Regions from separate parts of the Trichlorobacter lovleyi genome, predicted to be linked through region 2. Evidence: riboswitches for the same ligand, from Rfam matches in the RefSeq annotation. Region 2 holds a riboswitch; the other holds the start of a gene.
The links. A riboswitch is a leader RNA that binds a small molecule or an ion and turns the genes downstream of it on or off. The one in region 2 is predicted to bind thiamine pyrophosphate.
Positions count from the first base shown of each region.

Region 1: another riboswitch for thiamine pyrophosphate. It lies ahead of thiD (bifunctional hydroxymethylpyrimidine kinase/phosphomethylpyrimidine kinase); the one in region 2 lies ahead of thiS (sulfur carrier protein ThiS).

Region 1 covers NZ_CP058409.1:2,697,396-2,708,596, forward strand. The annotation lists gene resB (cytochrome c biogenesis protein ResB) at 1-1,224, opposite strand, end outside; gene FY034_RS12415 (cytochrome c3 family protein) at 1,431-1,700, opposite strand; gene purD (phosphoribosylamine--glycine ligase) at 1,796-3,070, opposite strand; gene purH (bifunctional phosphoribosylaminoimidazolecarboxamide formyltransferase/IMP cyclohydrolase) at 3,220-4,779, opposite strand; gene selD (selenide, water dikinase SelD) at 4,909-5,949, opposite strand; gene alr (alanine racemase) at 5,954-7,096, opposite strand; TPP riboswitch at 7,189-7,289, shown strand; gene thiD (bifunctional hydroxymethylpyrimidine kinase/phosphomethylpyrimidine kinase) at 7,357-8,835, shown strand; gene thiC (phosphomethylpyrimidine synthase ThiC) at 8,832-10,121, shown strand; gene nikR (nickel-responsive transcriptional regulator NikR) at 10,274-10,693, shown strand; gene FY034_RS12455 (energy transducer TonB) at 10,781-11,201, shown strand, end outside.
Region 2 covers NZ_CP058409.1:29,181-40,381, reverse strand. The annotation lists gene FY034_RS00195 (Eco57I restriction-modification methylase domain-containing protein) at 1-1,596, opposite strand, end outside; gene FY034_RS00190 (TIGR01212 family radical SAM protein) at 1,732-2,685, opposite strand; gene thiE (thiamine phosphate synthase) at 2,805-3,425, opposite strand; gene FY034_RS00180 (thiazole synthase) at 3,434-4,213, opposite strand; gene thiS (sulfur carrier protein ThiS) at 4,217-4,417, opposite strand; TPP riboswitch at 4,474-4,573, opposite strand; gene FY034_RS00170 (PilZ domain-containing protein) at 4,733-5,095, shown strand; gene FY034_RS00165 (AAA family ATPase) at 5,088-6,185, shown strand; gene FY034_RS00160 (flagellar FlbD family protein) at 6,276-6,593, shown strand; gene FY034_RS00155 (flagellar motor protein) at 6,597-7,346, shown strand; gene FY034_RS00150 (flagellar motor protein MotB) at 7,358-8,173, shown strand; gene FY034_RS00145 (hypothetical protein) at 8,393-8,593, shown strand; gene FY034_RS00140 (NAD(P)H-dependent glycerol-3-phosphate dehydrogenase) at 8,521-9,528, opposite strand; gene FY034_RS00135 (hypothetical protein) at 9,519-11,135, opposite strand; gene gyrA (DNA gyrase subunit A) at 11,119-11,201, opposite strand, start outside.

The DNA of each region.
Region 1 (11,201 bases), 1.0 Mb from region 2:
AATACAGAGACCCAGGCACATCATCAAACAGCCGGCCCAAACGACCCAGACACCGGGGTCTTTATTCACCTGCAGGCCGGTATACATCCGGGCATCAGTACCGGTAAAGGTAAAGATCAGACGGTCTCCGCGGAGATCATCGAGCCCGGGATTGTTTTTATACACCTTGAAAAACTTCGGTTCCGCACCTTTATCACTCACACCCAGCACTGCCGCCAGCCCTTCACCCGGATTGTCGGTCAGATCAACGATTGAAGCGGAACGTCCATCCGGCAGACGTGTCTGGCTGCCCGGACGCAGCACAATCTGCTCGCTCTTGCCGCTCTCACGGTTTCTCACCGTAAAGAAGAACAGGCTGGGATCGTTGGCCTGGCCATAGCTGGATTGATAGAAGGTGATTCCTTTGTATGTCAACGGCTCATTGACCACCACACGGACATGCTTGTAGCCGGGGATTTCTTTACCGTTTTCAGTCAGAGTCAGGATACTCTTGAACTCCTTCGGCATCTGGCTTGGTCCGCCACCGCCCGGCGCGTCGTAGAAAGAGACCGTAAACTGATCGCACTTGACCTCAAATCCCAGTGGTACATCCTTACCGCTGCGGGCCTTGACCATGTTGATGGTTTCACCCTCGACAATGGCAACAAACCCCTTGTAGCCGCCTATGTTGCCGATGATGGTTCCGGCCATGATCACCAGGATACTGAAGTGGACGACATAGACCCCCAGCCGGCACCAGGCATTTTTCTGGGCAAAAAGATGATACTGATTTCCGACCTGGGTGATCGTGGGTGTGGCAAAGCGGGCGCCGAGGAAGGCAGCAAGTTTGTCTCGCGAGGCATCCAGTGAGCCCTCAAGCTTCAGCTCTTTGCTGGGAAAGATTTTTTGCTGCGTTTCAGAGATGGTTGTCGCCGGTTCGCTGACAAATTTGAAGACATGGGGCAGGCGCTTGATCGAGCAGGCGATCAGGTTGACACAGAACAGCGCCAGCAAGGCCAGAAACCACCAGGAGTGGTACATATCAAAGAAACCGAGTTTCTCGTACAGCGCCTTGCGACCCGCACTGATGGTTGCCCAATACCGCTCATCAATATTGGGATACTGCGGTATGACAGTGCCGATGATTGAGGTGATTGCCAGCGTGATCAGCAGAAAGAGGGTTAACTTGAGAGAACAGAAAAAATCCCACACCTGTTGCACAAAGCCACGTTGATTGGTACTCACTGAACGCTCCATTAAAACCGTATTAAAAGAGTTACATGAAGATAACACAATTTACGACTATTTCTGTCTTGTATAGTCAGTTATAGCTCATCCCGAAAAAAATGGGTAGCGGTTTTTTGGCATACCCGTTTGACAGAAATCAAATAAAATAAAAAAGGCCAGCAGAAGCTGGCCTTTTCACACGCATGTAACGAACGGCAACAAAACTACTTCTTGTGGCAATCCTTGCAGCCTTGAGGACCTTTTTTCTCGGCCTTGTGGCACTTGACACAGAGCTTGTTGTGAGCGACGTCCTTGTTGATTTCAATCTTCTTGGGGGCACCCTCATGGCACTTGGCACAGCCCAGCTTCATGTGAGCCTTGTGGGGAAAGGTCACTTTACCCATTGCGCCGCCTTTGTATTCAGCAACGTCAGCAGCGAAAGCGCTACCAGCAAAGGCGACCATGGCAATCAGGGCAATAATTGACTTTTTCATTGTTACATCCTCCTAGACTGTTGTTAAAAAAGATGTGGGCACTTAATCATAGCCCTTGAAGTGATGTCAAGCATTATGCGTACCAACTCACCAGCTTAGAGCCTTCCAAGGGCCTTTTTGCCGATGTCGCGACGAAACTGCACCCCGCGCCAGGAGATCTTCTCAACCCCCTGGTAGACCCGCTCGATCGCAGCAGCAACGGTGTTCCCCAGGGCCGTCACCCCCAGCACCCGGCCACCGGCCGTCACAATCCGGCCATCTTTTTCAGCAGTTCCGGCATGGAAGACCGTCACATCAGCCACCTGTTCGGCTGCCTCAATTCCGGTAATAATATCCCCTTTGGGGTAATCACCGGGATAGCCTTCAGCAGCCATGACCACGCAGATTGCAGCCTGGTCGTGCCACTCAATGCTATGGCCGGACAGATCACCTTCAGCCACCGCCAGCAAGAGCGGCACCAGATCTGACTTCATCCGCATCAAGAGCGGTTGGCACTCCGGATCACCAAAACGGGCATTGAACTCCAGGGTCTTGACCTCACCATCCTTGACCATCAGACCGGCATAGACAATCCCCTGATAGGCGCAGCCTTCAGCAGCCATACCGTCAACTGCCCGCTGTACCACCTGCTCCATCGCCTTTTGGTGCACCTCGGCAGTCACCACCGGAGCCGGTGAGTAGGCCCCCATGCCACCGGTATTAGGCCCCTGGTCTCCATCGAAAATCGCCTTGTGATCCTGGGCCGAGGCCAGCGGGATCACAAACTTTCCATCGGTAATGGCCAGAAAGGAAGCCTCTTCACCGGTCAGAAACGCCTCCACAACCACACGGGACCCGGCATCACCAAAGGCGTTACCGGAAAGCATATCCTGCACCGCCGCAATCGCCTCGGCTTCCGTCTGGGCTATGATCACCCCTTTACCCGCGGCCAGACCATCGGCCTTGACCACAATCGGTGCCCCGGTCTTGCGGATAAAGGCCTCGGCAGCAGGGATCTCGGTAAAGACGCCATAGGCTGCGGTGGGGATGGCGTACTTGTGCATCAGATCCTTGGAAAAGGCCTTGCTGGCCTCGATCCGTGCGGCAGCGCGGCTGGGCCCGAAGATCTTGACCCCGTACTCGCGGAACAGATCCACAATCCCCAGCGACAGCGGCAGTTCCGGTCCGACAACCGCCAAGTCGATCCCTTCTGTCTTGGCAAATCCCAGCAACTTGTCGATCTCTTCCACCTTGATCGGCAGGTTGGTAGCCAGCTGCGCTGTACCGGGATTGCCGGGAGCACAGAAAATCTGCTTAACCAGCGGAGACTGAGCGATCTTCCAAACCAGGGCATGTTCGCGGCCACCGCCGCCAATTACCAGAACTTTCATACAGATCACCTCAATACCAGGCCCGCTCGGGACCGTTCAATTTTACGTGAGGTCAAGGAAGATGAGCACAGGCGCGGAGGCGTACCGTAAGTACGCCGCACAAGCTCTGTACGACATCTGACGCAGAGATCGCGGAAAAGGGGACGGTCCTAGTGCCTGAAATGGCGCATATTGGTAAAGACCATCGCCATGCCATGTTCATTGGCAGCCTGAATCACCTCTTCATCCCGCACTGAACCGCCCGGCTGAATGATCGCCGTGACACCGGCCTCGGCTGCGGCATCCACGCCATCGCGGAACGGGAAGAAGGCGTCGGAGGCCAGTACCGTCCCTTTGATCAGCAGCAACGCCTTTTGAACGGCGATCTTGGAGGAGTCCACCCGTGACATCTGACCGGCCCCGATCCCGACAGTCTGATCGGCATTGGTAAAGACAATGGCGTTTGACTTGACATGTTTGCAAACCCGCCAGGCGAAATCCAGTGCAGCCAGTTCCTGGGCGGTTGGTTGACGCTCGGACATCACCTTGCAGTCATTGGCGGCAACCATGCCCAGGTCACGCCCCTGCAGCAGCAGTCCTCCCACAACCCGCTTCAGGTCATAACCGGTCTGGAGATGTCCGGCCAGCAACGGCACCTGCATCACCCGCACATTTTTCTTGGCAGTAAAGATCGCCAATGCCTCTTCATCATAACCAGGGGCGATCACCGCCTCAAGGAAGGTCGAGGTCAACTCACGGGCAGCTGCAGCATCAACAATACGGTTAAAGCCCACAATACCGCCAAAGGCGGAGACCGGATCACACTCGCGGGCCTTGAGATAGGCCGAGATGGGAGAATCTCCCAGTGCAACGCCGCAGGGGTTGGTATGCTTGATGATAACGGCTGCCGGCTTGTCGGTAAACTCCTTGACCGTCTCAATAGCAGCATCCAGATCGATAATGTTGTTAAAGGACAGCTCCTTGCCCTGCAACTGGACTGCATTGGAAACGCAGGGTTCGGTAATGCCCCGCTCCACATAGAAGGCGGCCGACTGGTGGGGGTTCTCGCCATAGCGCAGATCCTGCGCCTTTTTAACCTGAATCGTAAAGGTATCCGGATACTCGTTAACGGCCTCACCCAGCCGGGCCCCCAACCAGTTTGAAATGGCACCATCATAGGCAGCGGTGTGCTGATAGACCTTCACGGCCAGACGGAAATTGGTCTTTACCGAAACACAGCCTGCATTTGCCGCCATTTCATCCAACACGGCAGTGTAATCTGCAGCATCCACCAGTACCGTCACGTCATGGTTGTTCTTGGCAGCAGAACGCAGCATGGTGGGGCCGCCGATATCAATGTTCTCAATGGCATCCTCGAGGGTGCAGTCCGGTTTGGCCACCGTGGCCTCAAAGGGATAGAGGTTGACCACCACCATATCGATCGGCTCAATGCCGTGTTCTTTCATCTTGGCCTGGTGGTCTGCATTGGCACGGATACCCAGCAGACCGCCATGCACCTTGGGGTGCAGGGTCTTGACCCGGCCATCCAGCATCTCGGGGAAGCCGGTGAACTCGGACACATCCTTTACCGTCAGGCCGGCTTCACGCAACAGCTTGGCGGTCCCGCCGGTGGAAAGGATCTCCACACCATATCCTGCCAGAGCCCTGGAAAGCTCCACAATACCGGTCTTGTCGGAGACACTGATCAGCGCCCGTGTAATTTTGGCCATGATGACACCTCGATGTACGTTGGTTTGATTATCTTAATGAACTGCGGTCAGAAGAGAGCTTTGTAGCATGGGAGACAAGGTCCTGCCAAGAGCTTTTGAAATTGCAACATGTATACAACACAAGCGGATTTAAACCACGATCACCGGCAGCTCCGCCCGGGGCAGCACATCACCGATCTGCACACAAAAGATACTGTTTTTCGCAGCTTCCGCCTGAAACAACGCTGCTGCATCGGGTTGCAGGGCGATCAGCAGCCCTCCGGAGGTCTGGGGATCAAACAGCGGCAGCAAACGCTCCGGGTCGCAACCACCCGCATCGATCCGGGCAAGATAATAGCTGCGGTTCCGGTAGCAGCCGGCCGGCACCATACCGTCGGCGACCTGGGCAGCAACCCCGCGCATCAGGGGGACCGCATCAAGATGCAGGCGGATGGTCACGCCTGCCCCCAAGGCCATTTCACAGCTGTGTCCAATCAGGCCAAAACCGGTGATGTCGGTGCAGGCGGACGGCGCATAGCGCAGCATCAGCTCAGCAGCAGCACGGTTCAAGAGCGACATCCAGCGTACCGCCTCTGCCTCCTGCTCAACGGTTGCCATCTCTCCCTTGACTGCCGTGGACAGAATGCCGCTGCCCAGCGGCTTGGTCAACAGCAGGAGGTCACCGGGGCGGGCCGTGCTGTTGCGCAACACCTGTTCAGGATGTACGGTGCCGGTCACCGACAGTCCGTACTTCAACTCGTCATCCTCAACCGTATGCCCCCCCAGCAGACAACAACCGGCCTCATTGAGGGCGTCCTGACCTCCGGCCAGCACCTCGCCAAGCACCTCCGGCGGCAGGCTGCAGCTGGGAAAAAAGGCAAGATTCATGGCGGTTAGCGGTCTTCCACCCATGGCGTAGATATCAGAGAGTGCATTGGCCGCGGCGATCCTGCCAAAGGCCCGGGGGTCATCGGCAGGGGGGGTGATCACATCACAGCTTTCAATCAGCGCGATCTCCGGCGTCAGGCAATAGACCCCCCCATCATCGGACGTCTCAGGTCCCACGATCAATCTGGGGTCAGCAGGACGATTGAGTCCCGCCAACGCGGTGGCAAGGCCCTCCGGGCCCAGCTTGGCCGCTCAGCCGGCAGCTTTGACGGTTTGCGTCAGTTTGATCTTCTTGTTGGTCATGGGACTACTTTCCCGCTCCAAGATACACCCGCGGCACCCGCTTGCTGATACCGCACAGCAACTCATACGGAATTGTACCGGCCCAATGGGCCACTTCTTCCGCAAAGACGGTATTTCCTTTCCGGTCCTCCCCGATCAGGGTGACATCGTCCCCCACAGCCACACCGGGGATATGGGTGACATCCAGCATCAGCCAATCCATGCAGACCGTGCCAGAAACCTGTGCCCGCTCCCCCCTGACCAGCACCTGTCCCCTGTTGGTCAGGGCACGGGGATAGCCATCGGCATAGCCCACCGGCACACTGGCAATCAGGGTCCGCTGTTCAGCCGTGAAGCGGCGGCCATAGCTGATCGTAGTGGCAGGTTCGACCCACTTCAGCATGGCGATCTTGCTTTTCAGACGCATCACCGGACGGAGGGAGAGCCGGCCCTGAAAATCAGGCGAAGGCAGGGCCCCGTACAGCGCAATACCGGGACGCACCAGATTGCAGAAGGGATAATCATTCAGCAGTGCCCCGGCACTGTTGGCGATATGGATATAGCGTGGCGAAAAACCGGCCTTGCGGATCTGCTCGACCGCCCAGCCAAAACGTTCTCCCTGCAGCCGGGTAAAGTACTGGCCCGACTCATCCAGCTCATCGGCAGAGGCAAAGTGGGAGATCACCCCTTCCAGGTAGATATTGGGCAACAGCTTGAGGGCGTCCAGCAGGGCAGGCACCTGGTCATAGGGAATTCCCAAACGCCCCATGCCGGTGTCCACCTTGAGATGCACCAACGCCTTGCGGTAGAGCTTACCCGCTGCCAGATCAAGCGCCTTTAACTGTTCAAGGGAGAAGACCGCAGAAGAGATACCGAATCCGACACATTTGCGTTCCTGACCGGGGTAGACGCCCCCCAGCAACAGGACCGGTTTATCAATACCGGCTTTGCGAAGCTGGATCGCCTCGGCCAGAAAGGCCACCCCAAAGGCATCCACCCCCTGGCGTTCCAGTTCCTTGCTTACCTCTAAAAAGCCGTGGCCATAGGCATCTGCCTTGACCACTGCCAGCACGGCTGACCGTGACGGCACCGAGGCCCGGACAACCGAGTAGTTCTCCCTCAGGGCACCAAGATCTATCTCTGCAAAGGTTGGACGACTGTCAAACATGCCACTTACTTACCACGGCCTGCCGCAGGGGGCAATCTGAAAACTCCTGTTTACGGAAGCGGTTGACGACCTGCTGATTTTATCGTATGGTTACGTCGCCCTGGGGGAGCCTTGCATAGGCTGAGACGGCTTTGCCGGACCCCTTGAACCTGAACCGGGTAATGCCGGCGGAGGAAAGCGGCCTCGTTCCCAGCATCTATCTTCGGGCCGCCTGAGTTGTATTCAGTGCGGCCCTTTTTCGTACCACGAGGTACTACACCATGTCTGAAAAATCCATGCCGCTGCGCCTGGTGGTAACCACGCCAAAGACCATCCGGAACCGGCCCATTGCCGGGGTCTACCTGATTACCGATCAGCAGGACGACCTGCTTAAACGGGTAGCCCAGGCCCTGCGCGGCGGGGTGACGGTACTGCAGTACCGTGCCAAGGACAAGCCATACGAGTTCTGCCTGGAGGAAGGGAGCCAGCTGAAACAGCTCTGCAGCCGTTTTGGCTCCCTCTTTATCGTCAATGACGACCTGAGGCTTGCCCATGCCCTGGATGCCGATGGCGTGCACCTGGGACAGGATGACAGCTCTCCGCAGCAGGCCCGGGAACTGCTGGGACCGGACAAGATCATCGGCGTCTCCACCCACAATCTTGATGAGGCCCTCAAGGCGGAATCCGACGGCGCCGACTACCTGGGCTTTGGCGCCATGTATCCCACTGACAGCAAATCGATCACCCATATGCCCGGCACCTCCGGCCTGGCTGCCATCCGGGATCGGGTCAAGCTGCCGATTGTGGCCATTGGCGGCATCAGCCCGGCCAATGCCTGCCGGGTGATTGAGGCCGGCGCCGATGCGGTTGCCGTCATCTCTTCGGTCCTGTCCGCCCCCCGGCCGGAGGTGGCTGCCTCGGAACTGCGCCTGCTGTTCAACCGGCTGGCCCCCTACCCCCGCGGTGCCGTACTGACCATTGCCGGCAGCGACTCCGGCGGCGGTGCCGGTATCCAGGCCGACCTGAAGACCATCACCCTGTTGGGTAGCTACGGGGCCTCAGCCATTACGGCCCTGACCGCCCAGAACACCAGAGGGGTCAAATCAATCCACGGCATCCCCCCTTCATTTGTCCGGGACCAGATTGATACAGTCCTGACAGATCTGCCGATTGATGTGATCAAGACCGGCATGCTGCATACCCCGGCCATCATCTCGTTGCTGGCCGAGTACCTGAACGAGCAGTCCCACTACTACCCGGTTGTGATCGACCCGGTCATGGTGGCCAAGGGGGGCGCCTCGCTGCTTGAACTGGATGCCGTATCGATCTTTCAACAGGCCCTGCTACCCCAGGCCTACCTGTTGACCCCGAACATCCCCGAGGCAGAACGTCTGCTCAATTGCCGCATCAACAGTGAAGCCGCCATGGAACAGGCCGCCCGGCGACTGCACGGCATGGGTGCCGCCAATGTCCTGCTCAAGGGGGGACATCTGAGTGGCGGCGATGCCGTTGATATCCTCTTTGACGGACAGACCATCCAGCGCTTCAGTTCTGAGCGTTTCTTCACCAGCGCCACCCACGGCACCGGTTGCAGCTTTGCCTCGGCCATTGCCGCCTGCCTGGCCCAGGGCGAACCGCTCAAGGAAGCGGTCCGCCTGGCCAAGGAATTTATCAGCACCGCCATCCGCCTGTCCCGTCCGATGGGTAAAGGACATGGCCCGATCAACCACTATCTTGCTGCAAAGGAAACTGACCAATGACCCAGCTTGAAGCCGCCCGTAAAGGGATTATTACTGACAAGATGAAGACCGCCGCTGCTGCTGAAGGAGTTGCCCCGGAGTTCATCCGTGACGGTATTGCCAAAGGTACTATCATCATCAGCCATAACGACAAGACCCACCAGCACGGCGTCCCGCTGGCAGTGGGAACCGGGCTGCGCACCAAGGTCAACGCCAACATCGGCACCTCGGCTGACGACACCGATATCACCAAGGAGCTGGAAAAGGCCCGGGTGGCGGTCAAGCATGGTGCCGACGCCATCATGGACCTCTCCACCGGCGGTCCGGTGGACGAGATCCGCCGCGCCATCGTGGCCGAGACCACCGCCTGCATCGGCTCGGTACCGCTCTACCAAGCCGCCACCGACACGGTGCGGGTCAAGAAAAAGGCCCTGGTTGATATGACTGCCGATGATATCTTCAAGGGGATCATCAAGCACCTGGATGACGGCGTCGACTTCATCACGGTCCATTGCGGTGTAACCCGCTCCACGGTGGAGCGGATGAAGAATGAAGGCAGGATCATGGATGTGGTCTCCCGTGGCGGTTCCTTTACCATTGAGTGGATGTCCTACAACAACAAGGAAAACCCGCTCTATGAGAACTTTGACCGCCTGTTGGAGATTACCAAGGAATACGACGCCACCCTCTCGCTGGGGGATGGTTTCCGCCCCGGCTGTCTGGCCGACGCCACCGACCGGGCCCAGATCCATGAACTGATCATCCTGGGTGAGCTGACCCAGCGGGCCTGGGATGCCGGGGTGCAGGTCATGATCGAGGGGCCGGGCCATGTGCCGCTCAACCAGATTCAGACCAACATTCAGCTCCAGAAACGGCTCTGCCACGGTGCGCCGTTCTACGTGCTGGGACCGCTGGTGACCGACATCGCGCCGGGTTACGACCATATCACCTGTGCCATTGGCGGCGCCATCGCCGGGGCGGCCGGGGCAGACTTCCTCTGCTACGTCACCCCGTCTGAACACCTGGCACTGCCGGAGATTGAGGATGTCCGCAACGGCGTGATCGCCTCCCGGATTGCCGCCCATGCCGCCGACATCTGCAAGGGGCTGCCCGGTGCCATTGAGAAAGACAACGCCATGGCCAGGGCGCGTAAAAAACTCGACTGGGAGGGGCAGTTTGCCCTGGCCCTTGACCCGGACCGGGCACGGGAGTATCGTGCCAATTCACCGGTATCCGAGCATGGCGCCTGCACCATGTGCGGGGAGTTTTGTGCGTATAAGGTCATGGACGAAGCCATGAAACGGTAGTCTGCGCGGTTCTTTTCCGGCCTGGGGTCGTCAGCCGTTTCCGTGCTGCGTGCGGCGTACAGCAATGTACGCCTCCTGGCACGAAAGCGGCTTTCTACCCAGACCGAAAAACTCCTCGCGCTTCACCATGGTAGTTTCGATGGAGGTTGGTCATGGGCGATATCACCCGCTTCGGCATCTCAATTGACAGCGACCTGCTGGACAGCTTTGATCGTCTGATCAGCCGCAAGGGCTACCAGAACCGTTCAGAGGCGATCAGAGACCTGATTCGGGCGACGATTGTGGAAGAAAAAATGGATGCCGGCCACGAAGAGATGGTCGGCACCGTTACCATGGTCTATAACCATCATGTGCGCGATCTGGCCGATAAACTGACCGAACACCAGCATCAGCACCACCATCAGGTCATCTCTGCCCTGCATGTGCACCTAGATGCCCATAACTGCCTGGAGGTACTGGTACTGAAAGGCAGTAGCGCCGAGATCAAGCAGATTGCGGATGAACTGCTGGGCGTTAAGGGGGTCAAGCACGGCAAGCTGTTCCTCACCTCTGCAACCCCAGAACATCACTGATTCATGTCCGCTGCGCCACCAAGCCGGAAGACCCGGTCCATCCGGCTCTATCTGTCTGTCTCACTACTGCTGCACGGATTATTCTTTGTGGCGGCAATCGTACTGCTGCCTCCCCTTGTCCAAGCCCCTCCCAAAGAACCCGCTCTGGTGATGACCCACCTTGTGTCTCTGCCACCTCAAAAGGCTGCCAGCGCGACAAAGTTGCCGGTGCCTTCCCTGCCGGCCATCAGCAAAGCTGCCCCCCAAGCCAAACCTCAACCACAGCCGGCACCGCCCAGGACTGCCACACCAACGGCACACAGCAGCAGCCCGCCACCCAAACCCAGTGAACCGGCACCGCAGCCCCCCCCTGCACCGGCATTCAGCGCACAACAGAGCAAGGCCGGCGGTGCAGCAAAACCGGAATCAGCTTCCCCGCCGGCGGTTCAAGCCAGTGCAGCAACAGGTGGCAATCGGGTTGTACCTCAGGAGATGGCCTTTGGCAGTGCCAGCGGACCGGCATTCCGCA
Region 2 (11,201 bases):
ATTGTGCAGGTCAATCAGGCTGCTACAGTCCCAACCATAGGTGTTGTTGAACTTGTGCAGTACGGCCCGTTGGATGGTTTCACGGCAGATGTACATGGTGATAAATCCAGGGGTAAAGAAGGAACCGTCCCGGTAGCCGTTGATCTTTTCAAAGATCAGGCCCAGCACCGAGGCGTTGATGATGCTCTTGTTCTGCTCCTGAATCTCGGCGCTGCCTTCTGCGCCAAAGTCATAGGCATCCAGAAATTCAAACAGGTAGTTCAGGGTGTTTTTGCTGCCGGTTAAGCGCTTGCCGTTGGTTGCCTTAAGCACGGTGGAGCTTGAAAGCGGCAGATCAAGCCGGTTCTTGAGTTCATTGATCCGTATGGTGGCCCGCTCAAGATCGCTTTCTTCAAACAGGGAGCTGTTTAGGTACGGAATGGCCCCAAACTTTTCCCGTACTGATTGGCTGCGCTCGTCAACCCGTACTGCAAGCACCTCAAAAAACAGCTCATTCAGTTCATCAAAATCATCAATCCGGCTGCTGTTGAGAAAGGCATGGCTGCGGTCGCCCTTATGGTAGGTGATCAACTGCCCTTCCAGCAGCTTCAGAAACAGCAGACGGTTAAGCCAGGTGATGCAGAGTTCAAGGGCAACGCTGAAATACTGTTCATCTGCATCAGCTCCGTACTGCTGCGGGTTGGCAAGGACAGAAAGCCGTCCACGGGTCTTAAGGATGTTGCAGGTGTTCTCCAGCAGAGATCCATCATCGCGCTTGCCTTCGGGCTTGCGCCGGATCAGCTTCTTGCCTTTTTCCTTTACCTCTTCAAGGCCGATGATATGCAGCAGTTCACTGTAAAACTCCCTGTTCAGGGAGTTACTGTCGTTGGCAAAGGACTGTTTTAGCAGGTGTGGCGGAGAGAGTACCTTGTAGAGGGCGATCAGCTTGTTGTCTTCAGCCTTGGCAGGATTACGGACAATCCGCTCGTACTCTTTCAGGTTAAAGTAGGTGCAGGGAAGGTTTTCCAGTTCGCCTTCAACAAACGGCTTGAGGATTTCTCTATAGAGCCAGTCGGTTTTGTCACCACTAAAGAGGCCATTGCTCCACTTTTGATAGCTTTCAACAAACTTCTTGTTCTGAAAAAACAGACGCTCAAAATCAGCGGCATCAAAGATGTACCATTCATAGATATTGCAGACAATCAGACGCCTGACTTCCAGATTGCCCTTTATATAGCGTTCCTGCATGTAGTAATGCAGCAGCTCATGCAGCGCCTTGCTATTGGGCTTGTCGTGGGAGATCATTTCAGCGCTGTTGCCGGGGCGTTTAACCTCCAGCAGTACGCCAACCGTGTCTTTCGAGTTTGTACCGTTATGGATGACCAGATCAGTACGACCGCTGGTGTTGATCTCGTGGGTCTGCTTGTACCAGGTGTCTTTCAGAAAGTCTGAGACAATATTCTTGAGGTGCTCTTCATGCTCGTCCGTACCCGTACGGATACGCTCAAACATCCGGGCAAGGTTGGCCCTGAAAAGGTCGATCTGATCCCGCTTCAGGCTTTGTTTAAGGTAGGCCTTGTTGAGGGATTTTTGAGGTGGCAGAATGGTGAGCTTCATAGAATGCCTTATATGCTGTTGCACATGAATAACATCGGTAAACGCCTAAACTTTATAACAAATGAGTCCTGCAATTGCCACACAAACAAAAAAGGACAGAATCATCATTCTGTCCTTTAACACCGGTCGTATCAACTAACCGCGACGAGTTACTTTACATCCCTGCCAACTGCCCCGGCGCTTCAACTCGTTTAACACAGCATACCACATCTGGTTATTCTTCAAACCCCATTGCGGCGCAACCCTGATTTCAAGCGGTGATGAACCGTACAGGCGCTGGATGCTGATCCGGGACGGCAACCGCTCCAGAAAATCCGCCGCAGTGCCGACATACTGCTCAAGGCTGATCGGGTCAAACTCGCCCCGACGGTACATGGCAGCCAGTTCAGTCCCTTCCACGGCATGCAGCTGGTGCAGCTTGACCGAGGTAATTGAGGGTAACGAATCAAGCAGGTCGGCCGATTTGACAAACTCCTGCGGCTGCTCTCCGGGAAAGCCGTAGATCAGGTGGGCGCAGATATCAAGGCCGCGGCCTGAGGCCCGTTTGACGGCGGAGATAAAATCATCCAGCGAGTGTCCCCGGTTGATCTGTTCCAGAATGGCATCATCGGCTGATTGCAGGCCAAGCTCCAGGCAGACGTAGTGATCCCTGGCAATCGCGGTCAGTAGCTCCAACGCCTCGTCAGTCAGACAGTCAGGCCGGGTGCCAACCGAGATACCGATTACATCAGGCAGGGCCAGGGCACGCTGGTAGAGCTCTGCCAGATGGTCTACCGAGGCGTAGGTGTTGGTGTACTTCTGGAAATAGACAATGAATTTATCTGACTTAAGACGCCTGCGGTGATAGGCCATCCCGGTTGTGACCTGTTCTTCAAGCGGAATCTCGGCCTGGGTGTCGCGGGGGGAGAAGGAGACATTGTTGCAGTAGATGCAGCCGCCGGTACCTTTGCTGCCGTCACGGTTGGGGCAGGTGAAACCGGCGTCCACATTAACCTTGCTGACCCGGCAGCCAAAACGCCGGCGCAGGTAGTGGCCGTAGGAGTTGATCCGCAGGTCAGGATGGATATGTTCAGATGAAAACGCAGACATGCAAAACCTTTAATCACCGCAGAGGGCACAGAGGTAAAAACCGGGAAAAGCACACGGGATATACTTTTGCAGTCCCTCTACCTTACTCCGCGTCCTCTGCGGTAAAACGATTGGTGTTACTAACAACCAAGTCCCCGCCGGAAGGCCTCGGCTGCTGCAGCCGGATCAGCCGCAGCCAGGATATCCGAGATCAGGGCCACCCGGTAACAGCCGGCAGCAGTGACCTGCTCAAGATTAGTGCGTTTGATGCCACCCAGGCCGAAGACCAGATCACCGACGGTCTGCCTGCAGGCCCGCCCCAGCTCTCCCAGCCCCACCGGCTCACCATAGGCCGCCTTGGAGGGGGTCGGGAAGACCGGGCCGAAGGTGACAAAGTCCGCCCCCTTGGCCAGGGCAGCCACGGCCTCACCCACGCCATGGCTGGAATAGCCGATCAACAGATCAGGCGCAATCCGCCTGGCAGCCGTAACCGGCAGCGAGTTCACCCCCAGGTGGACGCCGTCCGCCTCAACCGCCAGGGCGACGTCAATCCGCTCATTGATCAGCAAACGGGCATCATAGCGGCTGGTCAGCGCCCTCATTTCCCAGGCCAGCTCATACAGCTCAGCCGCCGGCAGATCTTTTTCCCGCAACTGCACAGCCCGCACCCCGCCGCCAAGTGCTGCCTCAACCACCTCCAGCAACGGCCTGCCGGCGGTCTGAGTGCGGTCAGTGATCAGGTACAGGGAAAAGTCAATCACAGTGAGCCTTACGAGCCGATCAGATCGGTCAGCGGTGAAGAAGCCGTGGCATACAGCTTCTTGGGTATCCGGCCCGCCTCATAGGCAAGACGCCCGGCCTCGACCCCCAGCTTCATGGCCCGCGCCATGGCAACCGGATCCTGTGCACCGGCAATGGCGGTGTTCATCAGGATCCCATCACAGCCCAGTTCCATGGCCAGCGCGGCATCAGAGGCGGTACCCACCCCGGCATCCACGATGACCGGCACACTGACCGCTTCCATGATGATCTTGAGATTATAGGGGTTGCGGATGCCCAGGCCGCTGCCGATCGGCGCAGCCAGCGGCATCACGGCAGCGCAGCCCAGCTGCTCCAGCTTCTTGCAGAGGATCACGTCATCACTGCAGTAGGGCAGGACCGTGAAGCCCTCGGCAACCAGTACCTTGGCCGCCTTGAGCAGTTCTTCGTTATCCGGGAAGAGGGTCTTTTCATCACCCAGCACCTCCAGCTTGACCATGTCGGACAGACCGGCCTCACGGGCCAGACGGCAGGTGCGGATCGCATCGTCAGCCGTGAAGCAGGCCGCAGTATTGGGCAGCAGGGTGTACTTTTTAGGATCGATGTAGTCCAGCATGCAGCCCTTGCCCATCTCGGCCAGGTTGACCCGCCGGACAGCCACGGTAATGATCTCGGCACCGGAGGCCTCCAGCGCGGCCACCATCTGCTCGTTCGAGGCGTACTTGCCGGTTCCCACCATCAGGCGCGAGTTGAACTCTTTTCCTGCAATTGTCAGTTTACCTTTAGACATCTGCTATCCTCCCCCTACGAAATGGACTATCTCGATCCTGTCCCCATCCTGCAATGTCTGTTCAGCATAGCCGGCCTTGGGAACGATCTCCAGGTTGCGTTCCACAGCCACCCGTGTGACCGGAATCTGCAACTCTTCCAGCAGTTGGCCGACCGTGGTCCCGTCGGCAAGCTGCCGCATTTCTCCGTTGATTACGACCTGCATGGCACATACCTCCCGCAATAAAAAAAAGCCGCCTGGAAGGGCGGCGATTCGTCGGTATTCGAAATCGTCCGCTTCCCTACGCCGGAATTACCCGGATCAGGTTCCAAGGGTCGCAGCCGGTTGCTGCTCTCAGTCGAAACTCCCCTAGCGGTTTACATGGTTAGACAGAAAGAACTAGGGCAAACCTAGTGGATTCACCTCTGATTGTCAACGGTATTCTCCTGTGCAGAAACCGGACTGACACAGAGTTAAGATGCAGTTTTCAAATACTATGGTATTCTCTTATTTCATTACCTTACCCGGGAGATGGTTCCTATGGCCGACAAGCGCAACAATGACCGGAAACGCAGGCGGATAGCCCTTTGTTTTGGTACTGATGAGGCCGCCAGCAGACGCGCCTTTACCGAGGATCTCTCACCGCTGGGGCTGTTCATCAAGACCGCCAATGTCTGTAACCCCAATACCGTCCTCAGGATTGAACTGCTGGTCGATGACCAGCCGATCAGCTTCGATGCCCGGGTCATGTGGGCCAAGCGGGTCCCCCAGAACCTGTTCCATCTGGTGAAAAAGTGCGGTATGGGGGTGCGGATCATCCGCTTCCATAACGGGCGCGACCGCTATATGGGTTTATGCCATGTTCCAGAACCGCTGCCGCAGGGAGGGGCCACGCATGTGTAGAAAGATATTTATCGGCGCAACCGGTCAGCATTGCGGCAAGACCACCATCTCGCTCTCGCTGATGCATCTGGCCCTCCAGAAATACCGTCGGGTTGGCTTCATGAAGCCGATCGGCCCCAAGTGCATCCAGTACCGCGGTCTGACCATGGACAAGGATGCGGCCATGTTTTCCAGTGTCTTTGGCATGGATGATGTGGCGCACCTGATGTCCCCCATGACCCTGACCCCCGGCTCGACCCGTCAGTTTCTGGATGGCAAGATTGACCCGCTGGCACCCCGCCAGGCGATCCTCAAGGCCTGTGCCGAGTTGGAGCAGCAGTTTGATTTTCTGATCATCGAAGGGGCCGGACATGGTGGTGTCGGTTCAGTGGTGGGTGTCAATAACGCCCAGGTGGCTGCCATGCTGGGGGCACCGGTTTTGATGGTGACCGGCGGTGGTATCGGTAACGTCATCGATGCGGTGGAACTGAATCTGGCCCTCTATGCCCGCGAACAGGCCAATGTGCGGGTTATCATGGCCAACAAGCTGGTGCCGGAAAAGCGCGAGCGCTCTCTGGCCTATCTGACCAAGGCGTTCCAGCACCAGCAGCTGCTGGTCACCAGTGCCTTTGATTATTCTCCCATTCTGGCAGACCCGACCCTGCAGCACGTAGGTGAACTGCTGGAGCTGCCGTTGCATGGTGACCCTGCCGACCGCAGCCGGATCTGCCACACCATCCAGCTGGGTGCCGCCTCTTCCCAACGGGTGATTGACAGCCTGGAGGAGTCAACCCTGCTGATCGTGACCAGCTCCCGCGACGAGCTGATCGTGACCGCCTCATCGCTGCATCATATCCCCGAATTCCGCCAACGTCTGGCAGGGCTGATCGTGGCCGGTCATGCGCCAATCTCCGGTATCACCCAGCGCATCCTGGAAGACAGCAACATCCCCTACATCAGAATCGAGGATACCACCTCCCAGGTCTATTACCGCCTGCGGGAGCATGTCTCGAAAATCGGACCTGACGATACGGAAAAGATTGAACTTATTAACTCAATTGCCGAAAAGTATATAAGTTTTGATGCGATAGACGCAATGCTCGGCGCATAGCCGGTCTCAACTGCAACCCTGATAACCGAAAAAGCTTGACCATATCCAGTTGTTTGATATTGTTAGCGAAAAATCAACTTAGAGGACTACATGATCCTGGTCACCCGCCTTGACCGACAAACGATGTTTCTGAACCCTGACCATATCGTCAGTGTCGAAGAGACCCCAGACACGGTGATTACGCTGTTTAACGGCCATCACATTCTCGTCCGTGAACACTGTCAGGTCATTCTGAACCGGATCATCGCCTTCAGGTCCAGGATTTTACGTCGCTCAGGGGCTGTTCCCAATGGCCACGCCTATTTACGGCGCCAACGGAATTCACGCTACCACCGTAGCGAGAGTGAACATTTCCTTACCGACGACACCAAAGCGACACTACACCCACTTCACCGCCAGGACACCTGATCTATGGATTTAGCAACAATAATCGGCCTTGCACTCGGCTTTGGCGCTGTCTTCGGCGGAGCGGTACTGGAAGGGGTGCATGTCAGTGCGCTCATTTCACCCACATCCGCCCTGATCGTGCTGGGCGGTACCTTTGGCGCCGTCTTTATCTCCTTTCCGCTGGCTGCCTGTATCAACGGCTTCAAGGATATCAAGACCGCCTTCCTGCCTCCCAAGGTAGACCCGGAAGCGGTGGTGAAGGACATTATCGGCTACGCCACCAAGGCCCGCCGTAACGGCCTGATCTCGCTGGAGCAGGAAGCGCAGAACGCCAAGGACCCGTTTATCAAAAAGGGGATTTCACTGGTGGTTGACGGCATTGACCCCCAGAAGCTGCGTGAGACCCTTGAGGCCGAGATCATGGCCTATGAAGATCACAAAAAACACTCGGTTGAGTTTTTTGAAGCAGCCGGCGGCTACTCTCCCACCATCGGTATTATCGGCGCCGTGCTTGGCCTGATCCACGTTATGGGTAACCTGTCCGACACCTCAAAACTGGGGGCAGGTATTGCTGCCGCCTTCGTTGCCACCATCTACGGCCTGATGACCGCTAACATCATCTGTCTGCCGATCGGCTCCAAGATCAAGATCCGGATGAAGGAGGAGGTACTGCGGCGGGTCATGATCGTAGAAGGCCTGATTGCGATCCAGAACGGTGAAAACCCTCACTTTATTGAGCAAAAGCTGAAGGCCTTTGCCGGTGAAGAGCACTAGGAGCCTCTGACGTGGCGCTGAAAAAAGAGCCGGAAAAGCATGCCAACCATGAGCGCTGGCTGGTCTCCTACGCTGACTTCATCACCCTGTTGTTTGCCGTATTTGTCACCATGTATGCCATGTCCCAGACCGACAAGAAAAAGGTTGAGGAGGTGGCTGCCGCCATGCGGGAGTCGTTCGGCTATTCCACCCAGGCCGCCGCTGGACAACGCGGGGTGTTGCAGTCCCAGGATATCAAGCCGATCCCCGCGATCAAGCCTGAGATGGCCGTTATCCCCATGATTAACAAGATGCCGCCGGCCGGCCCGAGACAGGGCGGCATGGACAAGGGGCGCGGCAAAGGCAAGGCGGAGGAAAAGGAGTTTAAAGAGATCCAGTCGGCCATTGAGGCCTATCTGATCAAGCATGGTGCCCAGAACAAGGTGAGCATCGGGATTACCCGCCGCGGCCTGGTGGTCAGCCTGAAGGAGGCCGGTTTTTTTGATTCCGGTTCAGCGGTGATCAAACCGGCAGGGTACCAGCTGTTAAATACGATCCTTGAGGCCATGACCCAATACTCCAACCCGTTGCGGGTTGAGGGACATACCGACAACATACCGATCAGCACCCCGCTGTTTCCCTCCAACTGGGAGCTGTCAGTCTCCCGTGCCACCAATGTGCTGCGCTACCTGCAGAAGAACTACGATGTTGATCCAGGCAAACTGTCTGCCACCGGCTACGGGGAATTCCGCCCCACTGCTGAAAACACAACCTCAGAAGGCCGCTCCAAGAACCGGCGGGTGGATATCGTTATGCTCTCCGGTGGCGCTGAGCAGGGCGAACCCTGATTTCTCAGTACGACTGACCGCACTCTCCCCACAGGCACGGTTGTTGAAAAACCTTGCATGCAAGCACAGCTGCATGGCGCCCGCTAAACAGAACAGCTGAGGCCTGATAACCGGTCAGCCGCAGGGCCGCGCCGTCGACAGGCACCACACTGATTTTTCAAAAGGACATATTGTGTCATGGCCCTGTGCTATCGTCTCCCTACGTACAAGGAGGCAGACATGGAACCGATGATTTTTATGGGCGGGGTGATTGTGGTTGCAGGCGGGATCTGGACAGTCGTCGATCTCCTGCAGGATGCAGGTCTGCTGACCCGCTCCGCTGAACAACAGGTAAAAAGACGGGTAACTCAGGCCTGTTCAGGTTTCAGGTCGCGGGACATCAGCTCCAGTACCGCCTGCCGTGCCGGTTTGTTGCCGTAGAGGATTTCATAGACCTTTTGGGTAATCGGCATTTCAACGCCCAGTTTTTGAGCCAGTGCATTGACCGATTCCGCTGATTTAACCCCCTCAGCCACCATCCGCATCTCTGCCATAATGACCTCAAGGGTCAGTCCCTGGCCCAGCTTGACCCCCACGGTACGGTTGCGGGACAGGTCACCGGTACAGGTCAACACCAGGTCACCCATGCCTGCCAGTCCGGCAAAGGTGGCATCCTGGGCCCCCATGGCCCGCCCCAGGCGCTTCATCTCTGCAAGGCCACGGGTGATCAAGGCTGCCCTGGTATTATGGCCAAAGCCCAGGCCGTCACTGATACCGGCTGCAATGGCAATCACGTTTTTAACCGCCCCGCCCAACTCGACCCCGATGGCATCATCGCTGGTATAGACCCGGAAAACCGGATTACTGAAGGCTGCCTGAACCGTATGGGCTGCAGCATCATTGGCAGAGCCGGCAACAATCAGTGACGGCAAGCCCAGAGCCACCTCCTTGGCAAAGGTCGGACCAGACAGGGCAACAAAGCGTTCCCGCACCGCATCACCCAGCACCTGGCAGCAGATCTGCGAAACCGTACAGAGCGTCCCCAGTTCAATCCCCTTGGAGGCACTTGCCAGTATGGCTGTAGGAGCAATTGAGCCGGCCAGATCGGCAAGCAGATGCCGCATGACCTGCGTTGGCGTCACCAGCAGCACCAGTTCGGCACCACTGACCGCTTCAGCCAGTGCTCCGGTATACTGCAGGCCGGGATGCAGCTCTATGCCGGGTAAAAAGAGATGATTGACCCTGGTTGCCGCCATGCCGGTGACCAGCTCCGGCTCGTAGGCCCACAGTGTTGTTGCATGACCGTTTGCTGCGACCACGTTAGCCAGGGCGGTCCCCCAGCTGCCTGCTCCGATGACCCCGATCTTCATTCCCACTCCTCATCATCGTCGTACGCCTGTTTAGCGCGCGGATCAAACCCTTCCACCATGGCCTGGCGAGCCATCTCGATACTGTCAAACCCCAGTCGTCTGATAAAGGGGTGACGGCTCAGCGGCAACTGCGATCCGGCCAGACTGAGCCCCAAGGCCAGGACCTGCTGAATACTCTCTTTCCGGCAGTCGCTTTGCTGCATGAAATCGGCAGTTAACAGCAGCCGGCGCAGCAGGGCCGGTTTATCCTGCTCAATCAGTTCGCTACAGAAACGCTCAATGACCAGCTGCTGCGTATCCGGAGAACAGCTGCCGAGGGGGGTGGCCCCACAGCCTTCAGCCAGTTCATATATCAGAGGATCGGTAAAAAGCCAGCCTTCAAAAAACGGTTCATCCAGCAGTTCTTCACAGCCGGCCAGCAGCGACGCCATCCGCTCCAGCAGACCATCAAGCAGTTCTACCGGGAAACCGGGTACATAGTCGGCTGGTCGCAGATCAGTCTCACCAAACAGGTAGCGCCAGGCATAGAGGTCCGGCGGCAGATAGAAGCTGCGCTCAATACTCTGTTGCAGGGCATCCTTGAGCACGTTGACGGCATAGGCATATCCCACCGGATACAGGCCTTCTTCCGCGTTGATCTCATCCAGGTAATCATCATGCTCGCGACGGTTCTGGAAACGCGAGGCCACGGCATGCCGCACACCGTCCTGATCCCCCAGCTGCAGCACGATTCCTGCCAGGGTGGTATCGCTCAGTTCCCAGGAAAACCAGAGTGTCCGCACCCCATAACAGTCCAGAGGCGTTGCCTGGGCCATCAGCAGTGCAACCGGCTCTGCAAACAGGTCCGGGAGCGGTTCAGGCTCTCTGATCCCCAGAAAGCCCAGACGCCGGATACTGCGGCTGATCCGTTCCTCAAGCCCCTCCACCGGCAGGTCGTGCAAGCCCTGCAGCACCTGCAGCGCACAGCCGTGCCGCAGGGTACCCAGGCTCTCAACCGCCAGATCGGCGACTTCACGGTATTCGAAACAGGCCAGCATTCTGAGCATCGCAGCAGCAGCAGCCCCCTGGTCAGCCCGGCTGCCCAGGCGGCGGATCAGCTGGTCCCGCAGCATCTCGTCCGCATTCAGGAAGCGGTCCATCAAGCGGACCATGCCCCAGGAGCCTTCCTGCAGACAGAGGTCGAGGAAACTGTTCAGGGTTGCGCCGGATACCTCATCACGGGAAAAGGGAGGGGAGGAGACATCGATGCCGTAATCCTGCAGAATTTCCAGCAGAGGCAGTCTGCCTTCATCTGCAAGATCACGGCGCTTAAGGGTTAGAGCCACCAGCTGGTCCAGCCAGATGGTGGCATCAAAAAAGTCCAGCATGCAGGTATAGCGGTAGATCCGCTCATGATCCTGTTCCCGCCAGAGCCGTCTGACCAGCGGCGGCAGGGCCCGCCGCCCTGATTTCTGCAAACGCCGGCCGATCCGCTCCAGCTGATCCCGGGTCAGTTCATCACGTGTCAGAAAATCAAGCAGCCTGACAATCCGTCTTCGTTCACGGTAACTGGTATCAAGTGTACGAAGTCTACTAACAGCATTTAACTCCATGACATCAAGCTTCTTCTTCACCTTCCGGCTCAATGCCGTCGTCATCATCCCGTTCTGCCAGCTTGGCCACGGCAACGATCTTTTCCT